2 regions of the Yersinia intermedia genome follow, and region 2 is predicted to be linked to the other one. Evidence: predicted binding sites of a transcription regulator. Region 2 holds the regulator's gene; the other holds the start of a gene.

Region 1 (11,938 bases), 1.6 Mb from region 2:
GCATCATGGGTATATTTTTCTTATTAGGTTTGCTGGCACCTCTGAGTTGGGCCGCAGCGCCTGCATGGCAACCACTGGCAGAAGCTATTCACAAAAGTGAACATGATCTGCGTAAATATCAGGCAATAAAGCTGCCTAATGGTATGACCGTGTTGCTAGTTTCTGATGCGCAAGCACCTAAATCCTTGGCGGCATTGGCGTTGCCTGTCGGGTCATTGGAAGATCCTAATAACCAGTTGGGTTTAGCTCATTATCTGGAACACATGTTATTGATGGGTTCTAAACGTTTCCCAGAACCAGGCAGTTTTTCTGAGTTTCTGAAAAAGCATGGCGGTAGTCATAATGCTAGCACTGCTTCTTATCGAACCGCCTTTTATCTTGAAATTGAAAATGATGCATTGGTACCGGCCGTTGAGCGTTTAGCCGATGCTATTGCAGAACCTTTATTAGACCCTATCAATGCTGATCGTGAACGTAATGCGGTCAATGCTGAATTGACGATGGCCCGCTCGCGTGATGGGATGCGCATGGCGCAAGTTAATGCCGAAACGCTTAATCCTGCTCACCCTAGTGCGCGGTTCTCGGGCGGTAATCTTGATACGCTCAAAGACAAGCCTGATGGCAAATTACATGATGAGCTACTGAGCTTTTATCATCGTTACTACTCAGCCAATTTGATGGTGGGGGTGCTGTATAGTAATCAGCCTCTGGATCAATTAGCACAGTTAGCGGCTGATACCTTTGGCCGGATTCCGAATCGGGAGGCAAAAGTTCCTCCAATTACGGTACCTGCTGTAACACCGGACCAAACCGGTATTATTATTCATTATGTTCCAGCCCAACCTCGTAAACAGTTAAAAATAGACTTCCGTATTGAGAATAATAGTGCGGAATTTCGCAGCAAAACAGATACCTATGTTAGCTATTTGATGGGTAATCGCAGTAAAGATACGTTGTCCGACTGGCTACAAAAACAGGGGCTGGCAGATGCTATTAATGCCGGTGCCGATCCAATGGTAGATCGCAATGGAGGGGTATTCTCTATTTCGGTATCACTCACGGATAAAGGTCTGGCCAAACGTGATGTGGTGGTAGCCGCTATCTTTGATTACATCAAAATGTTGCAAAAAGATGGCATTAAACAGAGTTATTTCGACGAGATAGCCCATGTTTTGAATCTGGATTTCCGTTATCCCTCAATCACGCGGGATATGGATTACATCGAGTGGCTGGTGGATATGATGTTGCGAGTACCTGTCGCACATGTACTTGATGCGCCCTATCTGGCGGATCATTATGATCCCAAGGCTATTGCTGCCCGGTTGGCTGAAATGACGCCAGAGAATGCGCGGATCTGGTTTGTCAGCCCTGAAGAACCTCACAATAAAGTAGCCTATTTTGTTGATGCTCCTTATCAGGTCAATAAAATTAGCCCACAAGAGATGAAAGACTGGCAACAACTTGGGGAGAATATCACCCTGAATCTACCGGCACTTAACCCCTACATCCCAGATAACTTTACTCTGATCAAAGCTGATAAAAATATCATCCGGCCACAGAATGTCGCGGAACAACCGGGGTTACGGGTGTTTTACATGCCAAGTCAGTATTTTGCTGATGAACCGAAAGCCGATATCACGCTTGCTTTTCGCAATCCACATGCGTTGGATACCGCCCGCCATCAGGTGCTCTTTGCCCTGACTGATTATCTGGCAGGTCTTTCACTTGATGAGCTGAGTTACCAAGCCTCGATCGGCGGGATCAGTTTCTCAACCGCGCCTAACAACGGTTTGTATGTCAGTGCTAATGGTTTCACACAGCGGATGCCGCAATTGCTAACCACGCTGGTTGAAGGTTACTCCAGCTTCACACCAACAGAAGATCAATTAGTGCAGGCTAAATCTTGGTATCGCGAGCAGTTGGACGTGGCCGAGAAAGGCAAAGCTTATGAACTGGCAATTCAGCCAGCTAAACTGTTGTCTCAGGTTCCTTATTCCGAACGCAATGAACGGCGCAAATTGCTTGATACTATCAACGTGCAAGATGTGCTGACTTATCGTGATAGCTTGCTGAAACAATCCGCGCTGAAAGTATTGGCGGTGGGTAATATGACGGCTCAGCAGGTTACCGAACTGGCAGAATCGTTGAAAAAACAGTTGGCTTCAACGGGTACCACTTGGTGGACCGGCGAAGATGTTGTTGTTGAGAAGGCTCAACTGGCCAATATGGAACGGCTTGGCAGCAGTTCTGATGCTGCACTGGCAGCAGTCTATGTTCCCACCGGCTATACAGAAATTGACGGTATGGCGCACAGTGCTTTGCTGGGGCAAATTGTTCAACCGTGGTTCTATGATCAGCTACGAACCGAAGAACAACTCGGTTATGCGGTATTTGCCTTCCCGATGTCGGTTGGTCGCCAGTGGGGGCTGGGGTTCTTGTTGCAAAGTAACAGCAAACAACCTGATTACCTGTATCAACGCTATCTTGCTTTCTATCCGCAGGCTGAAAAACGCCTGCGTGAAATGAAACCTGCTGATTTTGAACAATATAAACAAGGGTTAATTAACCAGTTACTGCAACGACCACAGACCTTGGAGGAAGAGACTAGCCGTTACAGTAATGATTTCAATCGTAATAATTTTGCGTTTGATAGCCGCGAGAAAATGATTGCTCATGTGAAGCAACTTAACAGCACTGCATTAGCTGATTTCTTCCAGCAAGCAGTGATTAAACCGCAAGGTCTGGCTCTGCTTTCTCAAGTTAAAGGTCAGGGGCAAACGGCGGGTGGGTATGCGGTGCCTAAAGGATGGACGACCTATCCGACAACATCTGCCTTGCAGGCGACCCTGCCGCAGAAGGTACTGGTTCCATGACATCAATGACTCCCCAGCGGCTAGAGCCGCTGACGCTCCCTTTATACGGTGAGAGGCTGATCGAAGCCTCTGCCGGTACTGGTAAGACATTTACCATTGGGGTTCTTTATCTGCGATTGCTGCTTGGTTTAGGCGCGCGCGCCGCGTTTAGTCGCCCGCTAATGGTAGACGAAATCCTGGTGGTGACCTTTACTGAGGCCGCAACTGAAGAGTTGAGAGGGCGAATTCGCGACAATATCCATGGGTTGCGTATTGCTTGCGTGCGGGGAGTCAGCGATGACCTAATGCATAAGGCTTTATTAGCCGAAATTGGTGATCTGAACGAGGCCGCAGCACAGCTACTTGCTGCTGAGCGTCAGATGGATGAAGCTGCAATTTATACCATTCACGGCTTTTGTCAGAGAATGCTGTCTAATAATGCTTTTGAATCTGGCATTTTGTTTGAACAAACATTGCTTCAGGATGAACAGCCCTTACGCAGACAGGCCTGTGCCGATTTTTGGCGGCGTCACTGCTATCCGCTCCCGTTGGCTGTGGCACGCGCAGTCAGCCAGGAATGGAGTGGGCCTGAGGCATTGCTCAAAGACCTTTCCACTTATTTGCAGGGGGAAACACCAAAATTTCGGCAAGCGCCTGGTGATGATGAAACGATACTCAGTCGGCATCAGCAAATAGTTGTGCAAATTGATGCTGTCAAAGCGCAGTGGCGTGCGGTGGCTCATGAGTTGGAAGCGTTGATTAGCGCATCAGGCGTTGATAAGCGTAGCTACAGCAGCCGATATTTACCTAACTGGCTAGAAAAGGTTGGGATATGGGCAGTGCAGGAGACCGGCGATTATCAGTTGCCTAAAGAGTTGGAAAAGTTTCGCCAATCGATACTATTTGAGAAAACCAAAAAAGGTGCGGCCCCACAACACTCGGTGTTCAGTGCAATAGACAGTATCTTCGAACAACCTTTGACGCTAAGAGATCTGATTTTAGCTCGCGCAATTAGCGAAATACGAACATCTGTCCAGCAGGAGAAACGGCAGCGGGCGGAATTGGGCTTTGATGACTTGCTCAGTAAATTGGATGCAGCATTACAGCAGCCAGGTGGCGAGTTGTTAGCTCAATCTATTCGCACCCGTTATCCAGTAGCAATGATTGATGAGTTTCAGGATACCGATCCCCAGCAATACCGTATTTTCCACACGCTTTATGGTAACCAAAGTGAGTGTGGTTTATTACTGATTGGTGACCCTAAACAGGCTATTTATGCCTTCCGTGGTGCAGATATTTTTACCTATATTCGCGCTCGCTCAGAAGTAAGTGCCCACTATACGCTAGAGACTAATTGGCGCTCCTCTTTCCCGATGGTTCAATCAGTAAACAGGCTTTTTAGTTCGGTTGAAGTTCCTTTTCTGTTTGAACAAATCCCCTTTATCAAGGTGGCGGCTGCTGAAAAAAATAGCCGTCTATCTTTTGAAATTAAAGGGAAAAAGCAGCCAGCTATCTCTTTTTGGCTGCAACCGGGGGAGGGGGTTGGGGTTAGTGAATACCAACAATTGATGGCCCGGCAGTGCGCCAGTCAAATCCGTGACTGGCTGGTGGATGGGCAGAAGGGGTTGGCGCAGTTAGTGACAACGGCAGGCTCCAGACCGGTTCAGGCATCTGATATTACTATTTTGGTTCGTAGCCGGGCAGAGGCTGCTTTGGTCCGCGATGCACTGAGTGCTCTGGCTATCCCATCGGTTTACTTGTCCAATCGCGACAGTGTGTTTGATACGGCGGAAGCCAAAGATCTATTGTGGTTATTGCAGGCTGTGCTGGCCCCAGAGCAGGAGAGAGCCTTACGCAGTGCGATGGCAACTGGGATGCTGGGATTGGATGCACAGATGTTGGATGCATTGAATCACGATGAGCGCGCCTGGGATACGCTGGTCGATGAATTCGATGGTTATCGTCAACATTGGCAGCGCCGTGGTGTGCTTCCTATGCTGCGGGAAATTATGGCACAGCGCCATTTAGCTGAAAACTTGCTGGCGACCCCTGGTGGAGAACGCCGGTTGACAGATTTGCTGCATTTGGGGGAGCTACTACAAGAGGCTGCATCACAACTTGATAGTGAGCACGCACTAATCCGTTGGCTGGCACAACAAATAGCGCAACCAAATCATCAGTCGGATAACCAGCAATTGCGTTTGGAAAGTGATCGCCATTTGGTTCAGGTGATTACAATTCATAAATCAAAAGGGTTGGAATATCCGTTGGTTTGGCTCCCTTTTGTCGGTAATTTCCGTCAGCAGCAGGACGTGCTATATCACGATCGTCATAGCTTTGAGGCTCTGCTTGATCTGAATGCTGATGAAGAGAGCCAGTCTTTGGCGGAAGAAGAGCGGTTGGCAGAAGACTTACGGTTACTCTACGTTGCTCTAACCCGTGCGGTTTATCATTGCAGTATCGGTATTGCACCACTGATTAAAGGCGGGCGGAAAAAACAGGGCGAAAGCGACATGCACCTTAGCGCTTTAGGTTATTTGGTTCAACATGGACAAGCTGGCGACGCGCAATATTTGGCTGATAAGTTGGCCGAGCTAACCGCTTCTTCTGGCGGTGACATTGCGGTCTTACTGGCGGAACGTCCTGATGCTACAGCTTGGCAGCCTCGGCCTGAAATTTTGCCAGAACTCGCCGCACGTCAGTTTAACCGACAAATGCATGACTTTTGGCGGGTTACCAGTTATTCCGGCCTACAGCAGCATGGTTCTAAATCGCAGGCTCTGAATATCCCTTTACAGGAGCTATTACCACGGTTAGATAGTGATGCCGTCGGTGAACAAGCACCCATCGCCGCAGCCGATTTAACGCCCCATACCTTCCCCAGAGGGGCCGCACCGGGGACTTTTCTGCATGATTTACTTGAGCCATTAGATTTTAGCCAACCTATTGAACCGGACTGGCTAGCGGAGCAATTGCAGCAACAGGGTTTTGGCGAGCAATGGTCGCCAATGTTGTATCAATGGCTAAGTGACATTATGCATGTCCCCCTTAATGATACGGGCGTAACCTTGGCGGGATTGACGCCGGATAGCAAGCAGGCGGAACTACAGTTTTATTTGCCAATCGATACCTTGCTACGCGCTAATCAATTAGATGCCTTAATCAAGCATTATGACCCGCTCTCACGCCAGTGCCCGGTGCTAGATTTTCAGCAAGTCAGAGGGATGCTTAAGGGCTTTATTGACTTGGTATTCTGCTGGCAGGGTAAATATTACTTACTAGATTACAAATCTAATTGGCTAGGGGAAGACAGCAGCGCTTATACCGCACAATTGATGGCTCAAGCGATGGCTGAGCATCGTTATGATCTGCAATATCAGCTATATACCTTGGCTTTACATCGCTATTTACGTCATCGTTTAGGCAATTATGACTATCAACGTGACTTCGGTGGTGTCATTTATCTCTTCTTGCGTGGTGTCGATAAACAACATCCAGGTAACGGCATATTTAGTTGTCGTCCTGAACTGGGGCTGATTGAAGGAATGGATTGTTTATTCAGTGGCAATGAGGTTGTTCTACTTTCAGGTCACGAAAGTGGTACTGCTCAGGCAGATGAGGATTCATCAAGATGATGGCTCTACTGGACCAAGCGGTTCGTGACCACTTACTACGCCCTCTGGATGTTCAATTTTCTCGCATGATTGCAGGGGATGATGGCCCCATGCTGCAATTGGCAGCGGCTATTCTCAGTGCCGAAGCGGGAGCCGGGCATGTGTGTCTGCCATTGAGCTATCTGCAACCAGAACAACTGTTTGGTGGGCGGCAGGCTGGATTATCTCAAACATTATGGCAGGCTGCTGGTGCTCCAGATCTGTCGCGTTGGATACAAGTATTAAATAATTCTCCGGCGGTCAGTGATGGCTCATTGCCAACGCCGTTGGTTTTGCAAAATGAACGATTGTATCTTCAACGGATGTGGCAGTACGAGGGGGATGTGGTGCGGTTTATTGCCAGTGACAATACCGCTTTATTCGTTAATGAAGCCAGGGACGTTAACGAAAACCTGTTAACAGAGACACTGGACCGCCTATTTGGTCGGTCAGGCACGGAGATTGACTGGCAGAAAGTGGCCGCCGCAGTTGCTGCTACTCGCCGTATCTCGGTGATTTCCGGTGGGCCGGGAACAGGGAAAACCACCACAGTAGCCAAGCTATTAACTGCGCTGATACAGCTTAGCCCAGGGCAACGTTTACGTATCCAGCTTGCCGCCCCAACCGGTAAAGCTGCTGCGCGGCTGACTGAGTCATTGGGGAATGCCATCCGCCAGCTCACACTTACAGACGCCGAGCGCAAGTTATTGCCCGATCAAGCATCCACTCTGCATCGTTTGTTAGGCGCTCAACCAAACAGTCAACGTTTGCGTTATCACCGAGGTAATCCATTAAATCTTGATGTGCTGGTGGTAGATGAAGCGTCGATGGTGGATTTACCCATGATGGCGCGGCTAATTGCCGCTTTGCCCGCTAAAGCTCAAGTCATTTTCCTCGGGGACCGAGATCAATTGGCTTCGGTTGAGGCCGGGGCGGTATTGGGGGATATATGCCGCTTTGCTGAGTTGGGTTATAGCAAGGCCCGTGCAGAACAGTTAGCGCGGCTGACAGGATGCACATTGGCCGGAAATATACCGATTGGAGCAGTACCGACGGATACGGTCAATGTACGTGATAGCCTGTGTTTATTGCGTAAGAGCTATCGGTTTGATGAGAAATCGGGCATCGGTCAGCTCGCTTTAGCGGTTAATGCAGGTAAGTATCGGGATGCATTATCAGTATTTAAGGGTGCATATTCAGATGTTGAACATTTTTCTCTAACTGATTCGGATGACTACCAACGGTTGCTGGAGGATTGCGTTGCGGGCTATCAGCATTATCTCCAATTGGCAGCCACAGGTGCCCATGCTGCGGATGTGCTGGCAGCATTTGGTCGTTATCAATTGTTATGTGCATTGCGAAGTGGGCCATTTGGTGTCAGTGGATTGAATGAGCGGATTGAACAATTGTTGCATCACAAGAGGTTAATTGAGCGAGCCCCAGGCCCAACTGGGCGTTGGTATGCCGGTCGGCCAGTGATGATCGGGCTTAATGACAGTGCGTTAGGCCTCTTCAATGGTGATATTGGCATTGCTTTATATGACGGCGAGGGAGAACTACGGGTGCATTTCCAGTTACCGGATGGCAACATAAAATCGGTACAACCCAGCCGTCTTCCCAGTCATGAAACGGCTTATGCCATGACTGTTCATAAGTCTCAAGGATCAGAGTTTGAACATACCGCACTGGTATTACCAAATACCTTTATGCCGGTATTAACGCGTGAATTGGTTTATACCGCGATAACCCGCGCCCGCCAGCGTTTAACACTGTATTGCAGCGATACGGTGTTAAGCAATGCGATACGCACACCGACACTTCGTCTGAGTGGGTTAGTGGATCGTTTGAATGCGTTGACATGAGTTTACGCTTGCTGCGTGGCGCCACAAAGAGTGAGTTATGCAGACCATTAATTGGTCTGGCAAGGGGGCCGCGGCTTGCGACCTCCCTGTAATGCTCATTATGTGGGGAATAAATTAAATAAGTTCTGATAGATAATTAGGCTCAATATCTACAATCAATACATACAGCGACAGTCGGTACAGCTACAAATCAGCCAGCAGGATCTTTGAGCGCCGTTGATAGTTATACAGTTCCTGCTTCTGAATCGGTAAAACCTCTACTTCGGCAGGTGTAAAACCGCGCTCTTGGAACCAGTGAATACTGCGTGTAGTCAGTACAAACAGCTTTTTAAGCCCCATCTGCCGAGCTTGGTCAGCAACGCGCTTTAGTAGCATTTCCCCCCGTGAAGAACTGCGATAATCAGGATGTACCGCCACGCAGGCCATCTCACCTATTTGTTCTTCAGGAAACGGATAGAGCGCTGCACAGGCAATCGTCAAATTATCCCGTTCAATAATCGTGAACTTGTCGATTTCCATTTCAAGCTGTTCCCGTGAACGACGCACCAGAATGCCTTGCTGTTCCAGTGGGCGAATCAATTCAAGTATGCCACCAATATCATTGATGGTAGCGCGGCGCACTTGCTCAGCACTTTCCATAACGATCTGGGTACCGATACCATCACGGGAGAATAGCTCTTGTACCAGTGCGCCATCCTCCTGATAGCTCAGTAAATGGCTCCGGCGTACACCGCTGCGGCAAGCTTTCACCGCGCCACGCAGAAAACGCACTGTACCGGAGTTGTAATCACCCTCTTGTTCCAGATCTTCAATTCGTTTTTGAGCATCATTCGGGAACAGCTCAGAGATAATATTACCTTCACTGTCAGTCACCCCTTGGGATGAGCAGAAACCGATCATCTTTTCTGCTTTTAATTTGATAGCTAACTGTGTGGCAACTTCTTCAGACGTGAGGTTAAAACTCTCACCGGTCACCGATACTGCAACCGGGCCTAATAACACGATTGCGCCATTATCTAATTGACGGTGAATTGCCTCTTCATCGATACGACGAATACGCCCGCTATGACAATAATCCACACCATCATCCACACCCAGCGGCTGAGCAATAATGAAGTTGCCACTGACTACATTAATATGCGCACCTTGTAACGGGGTATTATTGAGACTCATTGATAATCTTGCAGTGATATCCAACTGCAATAGGCCAGCCGCTTGCTTCACCATTTCCAGCGTTCGAGCATCCGTTACCCTGGTATGTTTGTGATAAATAGGTTCGTAATGATGCTGTGCCAAATTGCTGTCGATCTGTGGGCGCGCACCGTATACCACGACCAACCTGATCCCGAGGCTATGCAACAAACCTATATCGTTAACGATATTAGCGAAGTTCTCATGCTCAATCGCCTCGCCACCCAACATGACAACGAATGTCTTGCCACGGTGCGCGTTGATATAGGGAACTGAGTGGCGAAATCCCTGGACCAGTTCAGTACTACGTTCCTTCACGGCAGACCCTCTTTGAATTTTTATTCGATATTTTTGTATTTTTATTCTTTTTTGACCAAGATGGCAAGCACCAAATCACTATCAAATGCATATCTATGGTGTATCTGTATTAATAAATTGAATAACATAAAAAATGTTTTTCTAATGACAGCGTGGGATTGATTCGTTAAAGTTTTTGCACATAATTTTTTTTGTGCGTTTTTTATTCATATTTTGGTAGTTACTTTGGAGTTACATGGCAGATTCAAATCATAATCCTGGGCGTCGCCGTCTCTTGCAAGGTGCTGCTAGTGCCTGGATGCTGAGTGTCAGCCGAGTTGGATTTGCTGCTTCCTCACAAATTATTGCAGTCCGGGTTTGGCCCTCGTCAACCTATACCCGGGTCACGTTGGAGTCCAATACTCCGCTGAAGTATCGCCAATTCGCCCTTACCAATCCTGATCGTATTGTGGTTGATATTGAAGGTGTCCATTTAAATAGCGTCCTGAAACAGATAACTAATCAGGTTCAGTCTGGTGATCCTTATCTGAAGCAGGTCCGAGTAGGGCAGTTTGATAAAAATACTGTCCGGTTGGTTTTGGAGCTGAAGCAGAGCATCAGCCCCCAGTTATTTACTCTAAAGCCCTTTGCTGAATTTCGAAATCGTTTAGTGGTGGATTTATATCCCACTCAAGGCAGCACCTCCGCTGAGGACGACCCATTATTGGCATTATTGGAAGATTATAATAAAGGCGACGTGGAGCGTAATTTACCCGCAGAGACACCAAAAGCAGGTAAAGCAGGGCGTGATAGGCCGATAGTTATCATGCTGGACCCGGGTCATGGCGGGGAAGATCCCGGTGCTATTGGTCGAAATAAAACCCGTGAAAAAGACATCGTGCTACAAATTGCCCGTCGGTTACGGGCGTTGATTCAGAAAGAATCCAATATGCGGGTATTTATGACCCGTAATGAAGATGTCTTTATCCCATTGAAAGTACGGGTGGCGAAGGCCCGTAAATTGCGAGCAGATTTATTTATTTCAATTCATGCGGATGCATTTACCAGTCAGGCAGCCAGAGGTTCCTCAGTTTTTGCGCTATCAACCAAGGGTGCAACCAGTACCGCCGCGCGTTTCCTGGCCCAGACACAGAATGAGGCCGACCAGATTGGTGGTGTCAGCAAGAGTGGTGATCGCTATCTGGACCATACCATGATTGATTTGCTACAAACGGCGACAATCAATGACAGCCTGAAGTTTGGCAAAGAAGTGCTGAATCGTATGGGGAAAGTTAATAAGCTGCATAAGAACCGTGTCGATCAGGCGGGGTTCGCCGTATTGAAAGCACCGGATATTCCTTCAATTCTGGTTGAAACCGCGTTTATCAGTAATCTGGAAGAGGAGCGCAAGTTACGTACCAGCCATTTTCAGCAGCAAGTTGCAGAATCTATTTTTGCTGGCATCAAAGCATATTTTGCTAATGGTGGAGCGATGGCACGGTTGTAATTGGGCGTGGTATAGATAGGGGCGGGGGCAGTATAGCCCTTGCTCAAGGCCATTTTTTATTGAACGGTAGAAACAAAAAAACACCCTTAAGGGTGTCTGATGTTGATATGAAAATGATTAAGAATTGGTTGCGGGGGCCGGATTTGAACCGACGACCTTCGGGTTATGAGCCCGACGAGCTACCAGGCTGCTCCACCCCGCGTCCGTCTTAATTCTATTTTCTATCTTACTATTGCTTTTTATTACTTAACAGTGTAATTGGTTGCGGGGGCCGGATTTGAACCGACGACCTTCGGGTTATGAGCCCGACGAGCTACCAGGCTGCTCCACCCCGCGTCCGTCACTACACTCTTTATTTACTTCCAACTGCTATTCTTACTTAATTCGTCTTAACTTTCAAGACTATCGAACGACATTTGATACTGCTGGTAGACAGTATCGGTTGGTTGCGGGGGCCGGATTTGAACCGACGACCTTCGGGTTATGAGCCCGACGAGCTACCAGGCTGCTCCACCCCGCGTCCGATTGAGCGCACTATACTCTGGATGAGATCTGTTGCAAGTAGTTTTGCCACTT
Region 2 (11,938 bases):
AGTGGGTTATTGATAGCTCTACCAAAAACAGTGCCTGCGATGGTGCCGGATGCCGCTAAGCCTGCGGTTGAAACGGCTATTGCGGTAAAAGAAGCGGTTGAGCAACAGGCGGTAGCGCCAGCAGAGCAGGAAACTCCGCTAGGTGAAACGCTAAAAGCGCTGTTTGCTAAACCGCTACTGCCCGAATTGCCGGACTTCCGTTTGCCGCTGGATTTACAAATTAAAGAGATCTCAGGGCAACAACTCCGGCTGACAGGTGATACCGACGTCGTTATCAGTAGCCTTTTGCTGCAAGCCAGCACACAAGAAAACCAAATAACACTGGATAAGCTGGAGATTAAATCGCCCCAGGGTGGGCTGTCAGCGCAGGGTGACGCCACGCTGACCGATAACTGGCCGGTGAGTATGGTCATCAATAGCGCGCTGAACATTGAGCCACTGAAAGGCGAAAAAGTGAAGTTAACCGTCGGTGGTGCGCTGCGCGAAAAACTCAATGTGGCACTCAATCTGTCAGGCCCGGTGAGCGCGCAACTGGATGCAGAAACTGCATTGGCACAGGCCGGTTTGCCACTGGTGCTGACTCTACAAAGCAAGCAACTGCGTTGGCCATTGAGTGGTGAGCCTCAATATCAAATTGATAATCTCAAAATGCGCCTCAATGGGCAGGCGACAGATTATGCACTCTCGATCCGTTCTGATTTTAAAGGTACTGACTTGCCACCGGCAGTGTTCACCCTTGACGGTAAAGGGAATGTCGAGCAATTCAATCTGACCCGTTTACGCCTGGCGGCATTGCAAGGTAACACTGATCTGACTGGTGTAGTGGATTGGAGTAAAGCAATCAGTTGGAACTCGGTATTAACCTTATCGGGCATTAACACCGCGAAGCAGTGGCCGGAGTGGCCAGCAAAATTGGACGGTAAAATTGTCACCCGTGGCAGTATTCATGGTGGTAGTTGGCAATTACAGGTGCCAGAGCTGGCGCTGGACGGCAATGTGAAACAAAACCGAGTGACGGCTCGTGGCTCCCTGACTGGGAATGCGGCAGGCCAGTGGCATATTCCGGGCATTAATCTGGCATTAGGCCGTAATAAATTAGATGTGAAAGGTGACCTTAGTGACACCTGGCAGCTCGATGCCAATGTGGATGCGCCACAACTTGATGGCGCGTTACCGGGATTGGGTGGAGTGGTGAAAGGCGCGCTGAAATTGCGCGGCAACCTTAAAGCACCGCAACTGCTGGCTGATCTTACCGCCAGCCGCCTGCAATGGCAGGAGCTGACCATTAACCGCATTAAGATTGACGGCGATGTTCGCTCAACGGATCAAATCCAGGGGCAGTTGGCAATCAGGGTTGAACAACTGAAGCAAGCGGATCTGGTCGTCAGTTTATTGACGCTGGATGCCCGTGGTAGCGAGAAACAGCATCAGTTGCGCCTGAATATACAAGGGGAGCCAGTCTCTGGTCAGTTGGCACTGGATGGCAGCTTCGATCGTCAGCAAGAGCGTTGGCGCGGTTCGCTCAATAATACTCGCTTCGATACGCCGGTAGGTGAATGGCGTCTAAGCCGCGCGATGTCATTGGATTACCAAAATAGCTTACAGCGAGTCACCATCGGGCCTCATTGTTGGCTTAACCCGAATGCGGAACTTTGTGCTCCTCGGGCGATTGAAGCTGGCCCAAGCGGGCAGGCGAGTGTGGTACTTAATCGCTTTGATTTAGCGATGCTCAAACCATTCCTTGGGCCGGATACCACCATGAGTGGCGTGTTCACTGGCCGGGCCGATGTTAGTTGGAAGGCCGGTGGCAGCCTGCCAGATGTACGGGTGTCGCTCAGTGGCAATGGGGTCAAAGTGCAGCAAGTGGTGCAAGGTAACCCGCTACCGATTGCTTTTGAAACGCTGAATCTCAATGGTGGCCTGACCAATGGGCAAGTGCGGGCTGACTGGTTGATTAAACTGGTAAATAACGGCCAGTTCTCTGGGCAGGTACAGGTTGCTGATCCACAAGGGCGGCGCAATTTATCCGGTAATATTGCTATCAGTAATATTTCGTTGGCAATGATTAACCCGATACTGAGTGATGGTGAAAAAGCCGCTGGTACATTAAACGCCAATCTGCGTTTAGGGGGGAATGCGAAGAGCCCGTTAGTCTTTGGCCGTTTGGCGCTGGATAATGTCGATGTTGACGGTAGTTGGATGCCATTTGATATTACCGAAGGGCGTCTGGCGATGAATTTCGACGGTATGACCTCAACGCTAGAGGGGTTAATTCGGACGTCTCAAGGGCAGCTCAATCTATCCGGTGATGCCGACTGGCGTGATATTAATGCCTGGCGCGCTCGGATCGCCGCAAAAGGCAATAAGTTGCGGGTTACGATCCCACCAATGGTACGGATTGATGTTTCACCGGACATTGTTTTTGAAGCGACACCGCAGTTGTTCACCCTCAATGGTTCGGTTGATATCCCATGGGCGCGGATAACAGTACAAGAAGTGCCTGAAAATGCGGTAGGTGTCTCGTCAGATGAAGTGATGCTCAATAACGATCTGAAACCTATCTCCCCACGGACGGCCAGTATTCCAATCAACAGTAACCTGGTGATTCGGGTAGGTAATGATGTGCGCCTGAATGCATTTGGCTTGAAAGCCCGTTTGCAGGGTAACTTGAAAATGATTCAGGATCAGCGCGGGTTGGGCTTGAACGGGCAAATTAATATTCCATCGGGTAGCTTCCGTGCTTATGGTCAGGATTTAATCGTCAATAAAGGGATATTGCTGTTCTCCGGCCCGCCGGATCAACCGTTACTCAATATCGAAGCGATACGAAATCCAGAGGCTACAGCAGACGGCGTTACTGCCGGTGTGCGGGTTACTGGGATGGCAGATGCTCCACGGCTAGAAGTGTTCTCGGATCCGGCTATGTCACAGCAGGAAGCGTTATCTTACCTGCTGCGTGGTCAGGGGTTGAGTAATTCAGGGGCCGACAGTGGCATGATGACCTCAATGCTTATTGGTATGGGGGTTGCGCAAAGCGGTAAACTTGTGGGTAAAATCGGCGAGGCATTTGGTGTCAGTAACCTGGCACTGGATACGCAGGGAGTCGGAGATAGCTCACAAGTGGTAGTCAGTGGTTATGTCACCAAAGATCTGCAAGTAAAATACGGTGTGGGTATATTTGACTCGCTGGCGACGTTAACATTACGTTATCGGTTGATGCCAAGGTTGTATCTGGAAGCAGTGTCTGGTATTGATCAGGCATTAGATGTGCTTTATCAGTTTGAGTTCTAACAATGCGAATTATTGTCTACGGTAGTTTACGGCGCAAGCAAGGTAATAGTCATTGGATGACGGACGCCCAGTGGTTGGGTGAACATGACCTTGAAGGCTTTGATATGTACAACTTAGGTCATTATCCGGCGGTTATCCCTGGAGACGGCACTGTGCATTGTGAAGTTTATCGGATTAACTCATCTATTATGAATGAGTTAGATGAACTTAAAAGTAATACTAAGGATTACCGGCGCGAACTTATTCAGACGCCTTATGGTAGCGCGTGGATATACCTTTATCGCTTACCGCTCGAAGGTGTACCACGTATCTACAGTGGCGACTGGCTAAAACGCCATGAAGAAAGCGGCAAACCGTAAAATTAAGCTGTAATTAACAAAAAAAACACCGCTTACAGGGCGGTGTTTTTACTTTTCATGCTTAAAGCATTTTCAAAAGGTGCTTTTTGACATGCGAAACGGGAAATTACTTCTTCGCGCGTTCGAAAGAGGACAGGATCTCGGCTTTAGCAGCGGCGGCATCTTCCCAACCGTCCACTTTCACCCACTTGCCTGTTTCCAAGTCTTTGTAATGTTCAAAGAAATGTTTGATCTGTGCTTTCAGCAGTTCTGGCAGATCTTGCACGTCTTTTATGTGATCGTATTCTTTAGTCATTTTGCTGTGTGGAACCGCAACCAGCTTGGCATCTTCACCCGCTTCGTCAGTCATTTTCAACACACCAACCGGACGGCAACGGATCACTGAACCTGGTTGCAACGGATACGGTGTTGGCACCAGCACATCAACCGGGTCGCCATCTAATGACAGAGTGTTGTTGATATAACCGTAGTTACATGGATAGAACATGGCAGTAGACATGAAGCGGTCTACAAACAGCGAGCCAGTTTCTTTATCGATTTCATATTTGATCGGATCCGCATTCGCAGGGATTTCGATCACTACATAGATATCTTCTGGCAGGTCTTTACCTGCGGGTACTTGGTTCAAGCTCATGTCGGTTTCCTTTTATCAAACCAGAAATGGAGTGTTGGCTATTATAGCCAAGTCGATTTGAAAGTACTCCCATTTTTCGGACGGTTCCGCGCATGGAGCGCTATTTCCGCCTGACGGTGATTTGCCTGTGGCAGAGCGCTCTCTATGAGCCACATAAAAAAACAGCGGCTTGTGGCCACTGTTTTATGTATTTCTCTGTCACTGTTGGATTTAGTGCAAGTTACTTGGCTTCTTCATCCGGGAATCTAGCAATAAAACCTTCTGCGTCTTCCACCATGGATTTGGTACCGACAAAGAAAGGTGCGCGCTGATGCAGTTTCTCTGGCACGATATCCAGAATGCGGTTCACCCCATCCGTCGCCTTACCACCGGCTTGCTCTGCCAGGAAGGCCATAGGGTTGCATTCGTACAGTAAACGCAGTTTCCCTTGAGGGTGGCTAGCCGTGCTTGGGTAAATATAAATCCCGCCTTTCAACAGGTTACGGTGGAAATCGGCAACCAGTGAACCAATGTAGCGCGAGGTATACGGGCGCTTGGTGGCTTCATCTTGCTCCTGGCAGTACTTGATGTATTTCTTCACACCCAATGGGAATTTAATGTAGTTCCCTTCGTTGATGGAATACATGCAACCGGTTGCGGGATAACGCACTTTTTCGCCGGATAAACAGAAAACACCCAGCGATGGATCATAAGTGAAAGTATGAACACCATAACCGGTGGTATACACCAACATAGTTGATGAGCCGTATACCACATAACCAGCTGCAACTTGCTTTGTGCCCGGTTGCAGGAAGTCAGCTTCGGTAATCGGAGTACCAAAGGGGGTAATGCGGCGGTAGATGGAGAAAATAGTACCGACGGACACATTCACATCTATATTTGAAGAGCCATCCAGTGGATCCATCAGAACGACATATTTGGCATTTTCTGCCCGGCCACCATCAAAGATAACAATATCATCTTCTTCTTCGGACGCGATACCGGCAACTTCGCCCCGCGCTTTTAGGGCCGCTTTCAATTTTTCATTGGCAAACAAGTCCAGTTTCATCTGGTCTTCGCCCTGAATATTGGAAACGCCGCTGGCACCTAAAATATCAACCAGACCTGCTTTGTTGATATCGCGATGGATAATCTTCGCGCCGAGTTTGATTGCTGAAAGTAATGCAGTTAATTCGCCGGTGGCGTGAGAGAAGTCTAGCTGTTTCTCAACTATGAATTCGCCTAACGTTTTCATGACTCAATCCCTGGATCTACGGTTAAATATCGATTTATTAACAAACAACTCACCTGATTGCAGCAGTGTAGCCCAAAGGTAAGAATGATTCATAGGCAATTCCATTTCTTCTCTCTGTTCTGAGCGGTAGAATGGTGACAAACTCGAAGCTTATTAATACGGAAAATTTATGCGCATTCACATATTAGGTATCTGCGGCACTTTTATGGGCGGCCTGGCAATGCTGGCCCGTTCATTAGGTCATGAAGTGACGGGAGCGGATGCTAACGTGTATCCACCAATGAGCACGTTGCTGGAGAATCAAGGGATCGATTTAATTCAGGGATACTCTCCCGCTCAATTGAGCCCTCCCCCGGATTTAGTGATCATTGGTAATGCCATGAGCCGCGGTAACCCTTGTGTTGAAGCTGTATTAGAGCAAGGTATCCCTTATGTTTCTGGCCCACAATGGCTACATGACCATGTATTGCCAGGGCGCTGGGTATTAGCGGTGGCGGGTACCCACGGTAAAACCACGACTGCGGGCATGGTGACCTGGATACTGGAAGCCTGCGGTTATGAACCCGGCTTTGTCATTGGCGGAGTACCGGGTAATTTTGATGTCTCAGCACGTTTAGGTAATAGCCCATTCTTTGTTATTGAGGCTGATGAATATGATTGCGCCTTCTTTGATAAGCGCTCCAAGTTCGTTCACTACAGCCCAAGAACGCTGGTTATGAATAACCTTGAGTTCGATCATGCCGATATTTTTGACGATCTGAAAGCTATCCAGAAGCAATTCCATCATCTGGTACGTTTAGTACCAGGGACAGGCAAAATCATCGTGCCAGATAATGATAATCACCTGAAGCAAGTGATGGCGATGGGGTGCTGGAGTGAGCAAGAGTTGGTTGGCGAAACTGGCAGTTGGTTCGCACGCAAAGTATCAACCGATGCCAGCGTTTATGAAGTATTTCTTGATAATAAATTAGTGGGTGAGGTCAGTTGGTCGCTGGTGGGTGAACACAATATGCATAACGGTTTGATGGCGATTGCCGCTGCCCGTCATGTCGGGGTTTCCCCCGCCGATGCTTGCAAGGCACTGGGTAATTTCATTAATGCCCGCCGCCGTTTGGAGCTACGTGGTGAAGCAAATGGTGTCACTGTTTATGATGATTTTGCTCATCATCCTACCGCTATTCTTGCCACCCTGGCGGCACTGCGCAGTAAAGTGGGTGGGACGGCTCGTATTCTGGCCGTTTTGGAGCCACGCTCTAACACGATGAAATTAGGGTTATGTAAAAATGAGTTGGCACCTTCATTAGGGCGTGCGGATGAAGTGTTTCTGTTCCAGCCGCAGCATATCCCTTGGCAGGTAGTGGAAGTGGCTGAAGCATGTATTCAGCCTGCGTATTGGAGTGCTGATATTGATACGTTAGTCGATATGATCGTGAAAACAGCACAACCAGGTGATCACATTTTGGTGATGAGTAACGGTGGTTTTGGTGGGATTCATAACAAACTGCTGAGCGCTTTGGATAAAAAAGCGGAACAAGAAACGTTATCGCAGGATTAAACCGGATAAAAAAAGCCCCCGCGATAGCGGGGGTAAAGGGTTCGTCGGATAGACGAGGGATTATTCGGGGGCTGACTTCAGCCAACATTTTGTTGTAATCAATACTCTATTCAATAAGCTAAAAATTAGTATTTATCTTTATTTTCAGTCTATTAAGTAAATTATCAAGATACGAAAGTATGCCCCTCTATGCGGGGCATTTACTTTCATTCCTGGCGTTTAATCTTATTTGTAAATTTTGGCAGTGGCATGCCAGCCATTGTCTTCACGCACACCAATGATTTTGTATGCAGTAGCGCCTTCACTGTCAGCTTTATTCGCAATGGCCTGTTCAATATCAGAAGGAGCACCGGTAATACCGCTCACACTGATTGCGCCTAAATCAGTCATTTTGCTTGCTTGTGCGGCATTGACTGATTCAGCAGCAGATGCACCGAAAGCAACCACAGAAAGTAAACTCAGAGCTGTAAGGGTAGTTTTGATTTTCATGATTTTTCCTCAATCAGATTCAATAACCTAAAAGTGCTTTGAATGATTTTTTGTACTTTTAGTTTATTGTTTTTACTGGTTATTTAACTTTTATTTCAATTTTGGCTTCACGCCATGTTTGATGTATCTATCGCGAATTACTGGTAAATCTTGGCAGTGGCATGCCAGTTATTCTCTTCTCGAACTTCGATCACTTTGTAAGCTTTAGCGCCCATAGCATCAGCTTTATCCGATAGCGCCTGACGAATATCAGAGGGTGCACCGTTAAGGCCACTGACGGTGATGGTGCCCATAGGTTGTAATTTTGCCGCCTGATTTTCATTAATGGAATCCGCTGCAAAAACACCAAATGACAGTGCAGACAGGATGCTAATGGTTGCGATGGTAGCTTTAATATTCATGTTGTTGCCTCTATTTGTTCTTTATCACTTCTTATGAAGTGTGATTTGCGTCACGAAAATGAGTATACATCTAGTAACTGAGAATATTAATAGCAAGCTAATAATATTTAAGGTCACTTTATCGTTAGTGACTACTTTTTAAGAACTAAAAGGAATAAAAAGTGACTAAAAAACAACATGTTTGATTAAAAATATAATGTTTTCAATTAAATAAGCGTTTTTGACTAAAAGTGCGTTACTGCGTGGCGGTTTTGACTGCAATAGAGAGAACGGTAGGATGATTTTGCGGTTTAGGCGGGAATTAGTAGCTGTATGCCCTGGCTAAAGGCTAAGGAGGTGTGATGAATGGAATAACAATAACAAAGATACAGTGCGGCGCAAAAGGCCGCATCTATATATACCAAACATAAAGGTGTGGAATTAAAGCTCTTGATCGAATAACCCGAGGATAGCTTCATGCAGTTGTTTAACAGTAAAACCTCTGGCAGGCGTTGTGAAAATGGTATCGTCACCGGCAATACTACCTAAGATACCTTCAGCTTTACCTAATGAATCCAGCAGGCGGGCGATCAACTGGGCTGCTCCTGGGCTGGTATTAATCACAACGACCGAATCATTATAATCGACATCCAAAACCAGATTTTTTAGTGGGCTACTGGTTGTTGGTACCCCCAATTCTGCTGGTAAGCAGTAAACCATCTCCATTTTGGCGTTACGCGTTCTAACCGCGCCGAATTTAGTCAGCATACGCGAAACTTTGGATTGGTTAATATTTTCAAAGCCTTCTTCCTGCAAGGCCAAAACGATCTCACCTTGAGAACTGAATTTCTCTTCTTTCAATAACGCCTTAAACGCCTTGATAAGATCTTCTTGTTTTGCTGGATTACGCATTTTCTATGCCTTGAACAGTCAATAATGAATAGGATTATTATGCATATAAATGAATTTTTATTCAACATGACTATGGAGTATTGGCGATAAAAGCGCTGATATCAAGGTGTGGTGAAATTTTAACATCATCTTACTGTTACGATTATGCTAAATCAGTTTTTATTAACATTCGGCTTGAGTAACCAAAATGTTATTAAAATGATGTTGTTCTGATGTAACAGAAGGGTGTAATGTAACCGCCGATTAACCTGTCATGAATACTTCGGTAAATTTTAGAATAATGTGCGCTATATCATTAATGAATAAGCGATTTACTCTAAAATACATAAGTCTTATGCGCCTTTTTGATGCGTGATATCTCAATCTGACTGTTAATAGATTGTGTTTAAAATCACAATAAATTAAGGTGCCTAAATAGATGAATTCACGGCAAATTTAAATTAAATATAAAAAGGAGTATAGGATGAAAGTTGCAGTTCTCGGTGCCGCTGGTGGTATCGGCCAGGCCCTCGCTCTTCTACTCAAGACCCAGCTTCCTTCCGGTTCAGACCTCTCATTATATGATATCGCGCCAGTGACTCCTGGTGTTGCGGTTGATCTGAGCCATATCCCGACTGCTGTTAATATTAAAGGCTTTAGCGGCGAAGATGCTACCCCAGCCCTTCAAGGGGCCGATATTGTTCTGATTTCTGCTGGTGTTGCACGGAAACCAGGCATGGATCGTTCAGATCTGTTCAATGTTAATGCCGGTATCGTCCGTAATCTGGTTGAGCAAATCGCGCGTACTTGCCCGAAAGCATTAATCGGTATCATTACCAACCCAGTTAACACGACTGTTGCAATCGCCGCAGAAGTGCTGAAAAAAGCCGGTGTTTACGACAAGAACAAATTATTTGGCATTACAACACTGGATACCATCCGCTCTAATACCTTTGTTGCTGAACTTAAAGGTAAGCAACCTCAGGATATCGAAGTGCCGGTTATCGGTGGGCACTCTGGTGTTACTATTTTGCCATTGTTGTCACAAATTCCAGGCATTAGCTTTACCGAGCAAGAAGTGGCTGATCTGACTAAACGTATCCAGAATGCGGGTACTGAAGTTGTTGAAGCAAAAGCCGGTGGCGGGTCAGCGACCCTGTCTATGGGGCAAGCTGCGGCACGTTTTGGTCTTTCTCTGGTCCGTGCTCTGCAAGGCGAAAGCAATGTTGTTGAATGTTCTTACGTTGAAGGTGACGGTAAATATGCCCGTTTCTTTGCTCAGCCAATCCTGTTAGGTAAAAACGGTGTTGCTGAACGTAAAGACATTGGCAAACTGAGTGCTTTTGAACAACAAGCGCTAGAAAGCATGCTTGATGTGTTGCACAAAGATATCGAGCTGGGCGAGCAGTTCGTCAATAATAAGTAGTAGCAGGGGCTTAAAGCTGCCCCTGAGATAATATTATCAACCGCCGAAGCAATGTTCGGCGATTTGATGAAATGGTCACCTCCACCCTGTGAGCGATAAGCTGGCAGGGTTTTTTTATGCCCGAACAATAGCTGGGCGTATCCTCACTTTTCGGTCAATAAGTACCCCTGTCTTTGGATCAAAATAACGTGTCGGCCAGATTTCGGAAGGATGAATGTCCAAACATTCGGCAATCAACCATTCCCCCTTTGGCCAGGGACGAGTTAACGCATTGGCAAGTGTAGATGAACTTAACCCTGCTTTACGGGAGAGAGCGGCTAACGTTGTGCCTTTTTTACGTAGGGCGGCAATGATGTCTGCTGGGTGCCAATCAGATTTCTTTAAAATCATCTTTAATCCTTTTTTTTCTAAGCAGATGGCGCGTTAGTGATATAAATAACGGTACATTGTTAATCGTACTGTGAACAGAAAGTGACCATTTAGAAAGATCATACCATTTATTTTCTAAAAGATTTTAAATGTTTTCTAAATATTCCTTTTTTGAGCCACAACGCATATTAGGAAGCAACACCATGAAAAAAGAGTGGTTTGCCGCTAAGGAATTGGCAGGTCTTGAAGGATTACCATCGTCACCACAAGGTATTAACCTTATGGCGAAACGTGAGGGATGGGAACAGCGCCGCCGTCGTGGCGTTCAAGGGAAAGCAGTGGAATACCATGTTGAGAGTTTGCCCTCCACTATAATGAATTCATTACATCTACGGGAGGAGCCAGCACAGTATACGCCAGTGCGACAAGACCCATTGGCCCTATGGGTAGAGGCTTACTATCGTTTTACTGAGGCTGAAAGGGAGCAAGTTATTACGTTTATTTTTCGGGAAGGAGCTAAAAGCCTGATCGAACGGCTAACAACAGATTAGCCCACCAGGTGCTCACTTCGCGTTAGGGACTTGCTACAGCGGCTCATTGATAGAGTATAGATATGAAAAAACAATGGATTACCGCAGTTGAGCTGATTGGCATCGGTGGGTTGCCTAAAAGTCCAGCAGGGGTTAATGGCCGAGCCAGAAAGGAAGGTTGGGAACGCCGGCGTAAACTGGGGGTGCAGGGAAAGGCGGTGGAATATGCCATCGAGGGGCTGCCACCTGATGTGCTGAATGTTTTACGCTTGAAAGAAAATCCTGCTGAGTATGTTGTGCCGCGCAATGACCCATTGGCCATATGGATTGAAGCCTACCATCAGCTCACTGATGTTGAGCGCTCGCAAGCTATTGCATTTTTGCTGCGGGAAGGGGTAGGAACACTGATGAAGCGTTTATCTTAAAAGCAGAAAAGAGAAACCCGAGCGGTAAGACGCGAGTTTCTCAATAGTTTCTTTATAAGGGTTTAAAAGTTGCGTTGTACGGCAATATGCGCTAAACCTTCGAGCGCCAGACGGTATTCACTTTCAGGCAGGATCTGTAACGCAGCAATGGCTTTATCTGCTTCTTCCTCTGCACGCCGGCGGGTATAGTCAAGTGAGCCACACTGCTGCATTGCTGCCAATACTGGCTCGAGCAAATGGCGGCCATTGCCTTGTTCAATTGCTTGCCGAATCATGGCGGCTTGCTCTACTGTGCCATTATGCATGGCATGCAGAAGGGGCAATGTAGGCTTGCCTTCATTGAGGTCATCACCGG

The links. Region 2 encodes ArgR, which controls arginine synthesis, uptake and breakdown. Its sites were predicted from a motif close to ANTGAATAAAAATACANT; they were not measured.
Positions count from the first base shown of each region.
Region 1: the regulator ArgR is predicted to act here: its motif matches at 9,909-9,926, upstream of argA (amino-acid N-acetyltransferase).

Region 1 covers NZ_LR134116.1:974,724-986,661, forward strand. Annotated here, with positions in the region: gene ptrA (pitrilysin) at 1-2,873, shown strand, start outside; gene recB (exodeoxyribonuclease V subunit beta) at 2,870-6,487, shown strand; gene recD (exodeoxyribonuclease V subunit alpha) at 6,484-8,367, shown strand; gene argA (amino-acid N-acetyltransferase) at 8,551-9,876, opposite strand; gene amiC (N-acetylmuramoyl-L-alanine amidase AmiC) at 10,112-11,362, shown strand; tRNA gene EL015_RS04530 (tRNA-Met) at 11,488-11,564, opposite strand; tRNA gene EL015_RS04535 (tRNA-Met) at 11,622-11,698, opposite strand; tRNA gene EL015_RS04540 (tRNA-Met) at 11,806-11,882, opposite strand.
Region 2 covers NZ_LR134116.1:4,175,144-4,187,081, reverse strand. Annotated here, with positions in the region: gene tamB (autotransporter assembly complex protein TamB) at 1-3,291, shown strand, start outside; gene EL015_RS19115 (gamma-glutamylcyclotransferase family protein) at 3,294-3,650, shown strand; gene ppa (inorganic diphosphatase) at 3,757-4,284, opposite strand; gene fbp (class 1 fructose-bisphosphatase) at 4,505-5,518, opposite strand; gene mpl (UDP-N-acetylmuramate:L-alanyl-gamma-D-glutamyl-meso-diaminopimelate ligase) at 5,688-7,073, shown strand; gene EL015_RS19095 (YdgH/BhsA/McbA-like domain containing protein) at 7,299-7,562, opposite strand; gene yhcN (peroxide/acid stress response protein YhcN) at 7,700-7,963, opposite strand; gene argR (transcriptional regulator ArgR) at 8,384-8,854, opposite strand; gene mdh (malate dehydrogenase) at 9,318-10,259, shown strand; gene EL015_RS19075 (helix-turn-helix domain-containing protein) at 10,374-10,649, opposite strand; gene EL015_RS19070 (DNA-binding protein) at 10,832-11,179, shown strand; gene EL015_RS19065 (DNA-binding protein) at 11,242-11,583, shown strand; gene ispB (octaprenyl diphosphate synthase) at 11,646-11,938, opposite strand, start outside.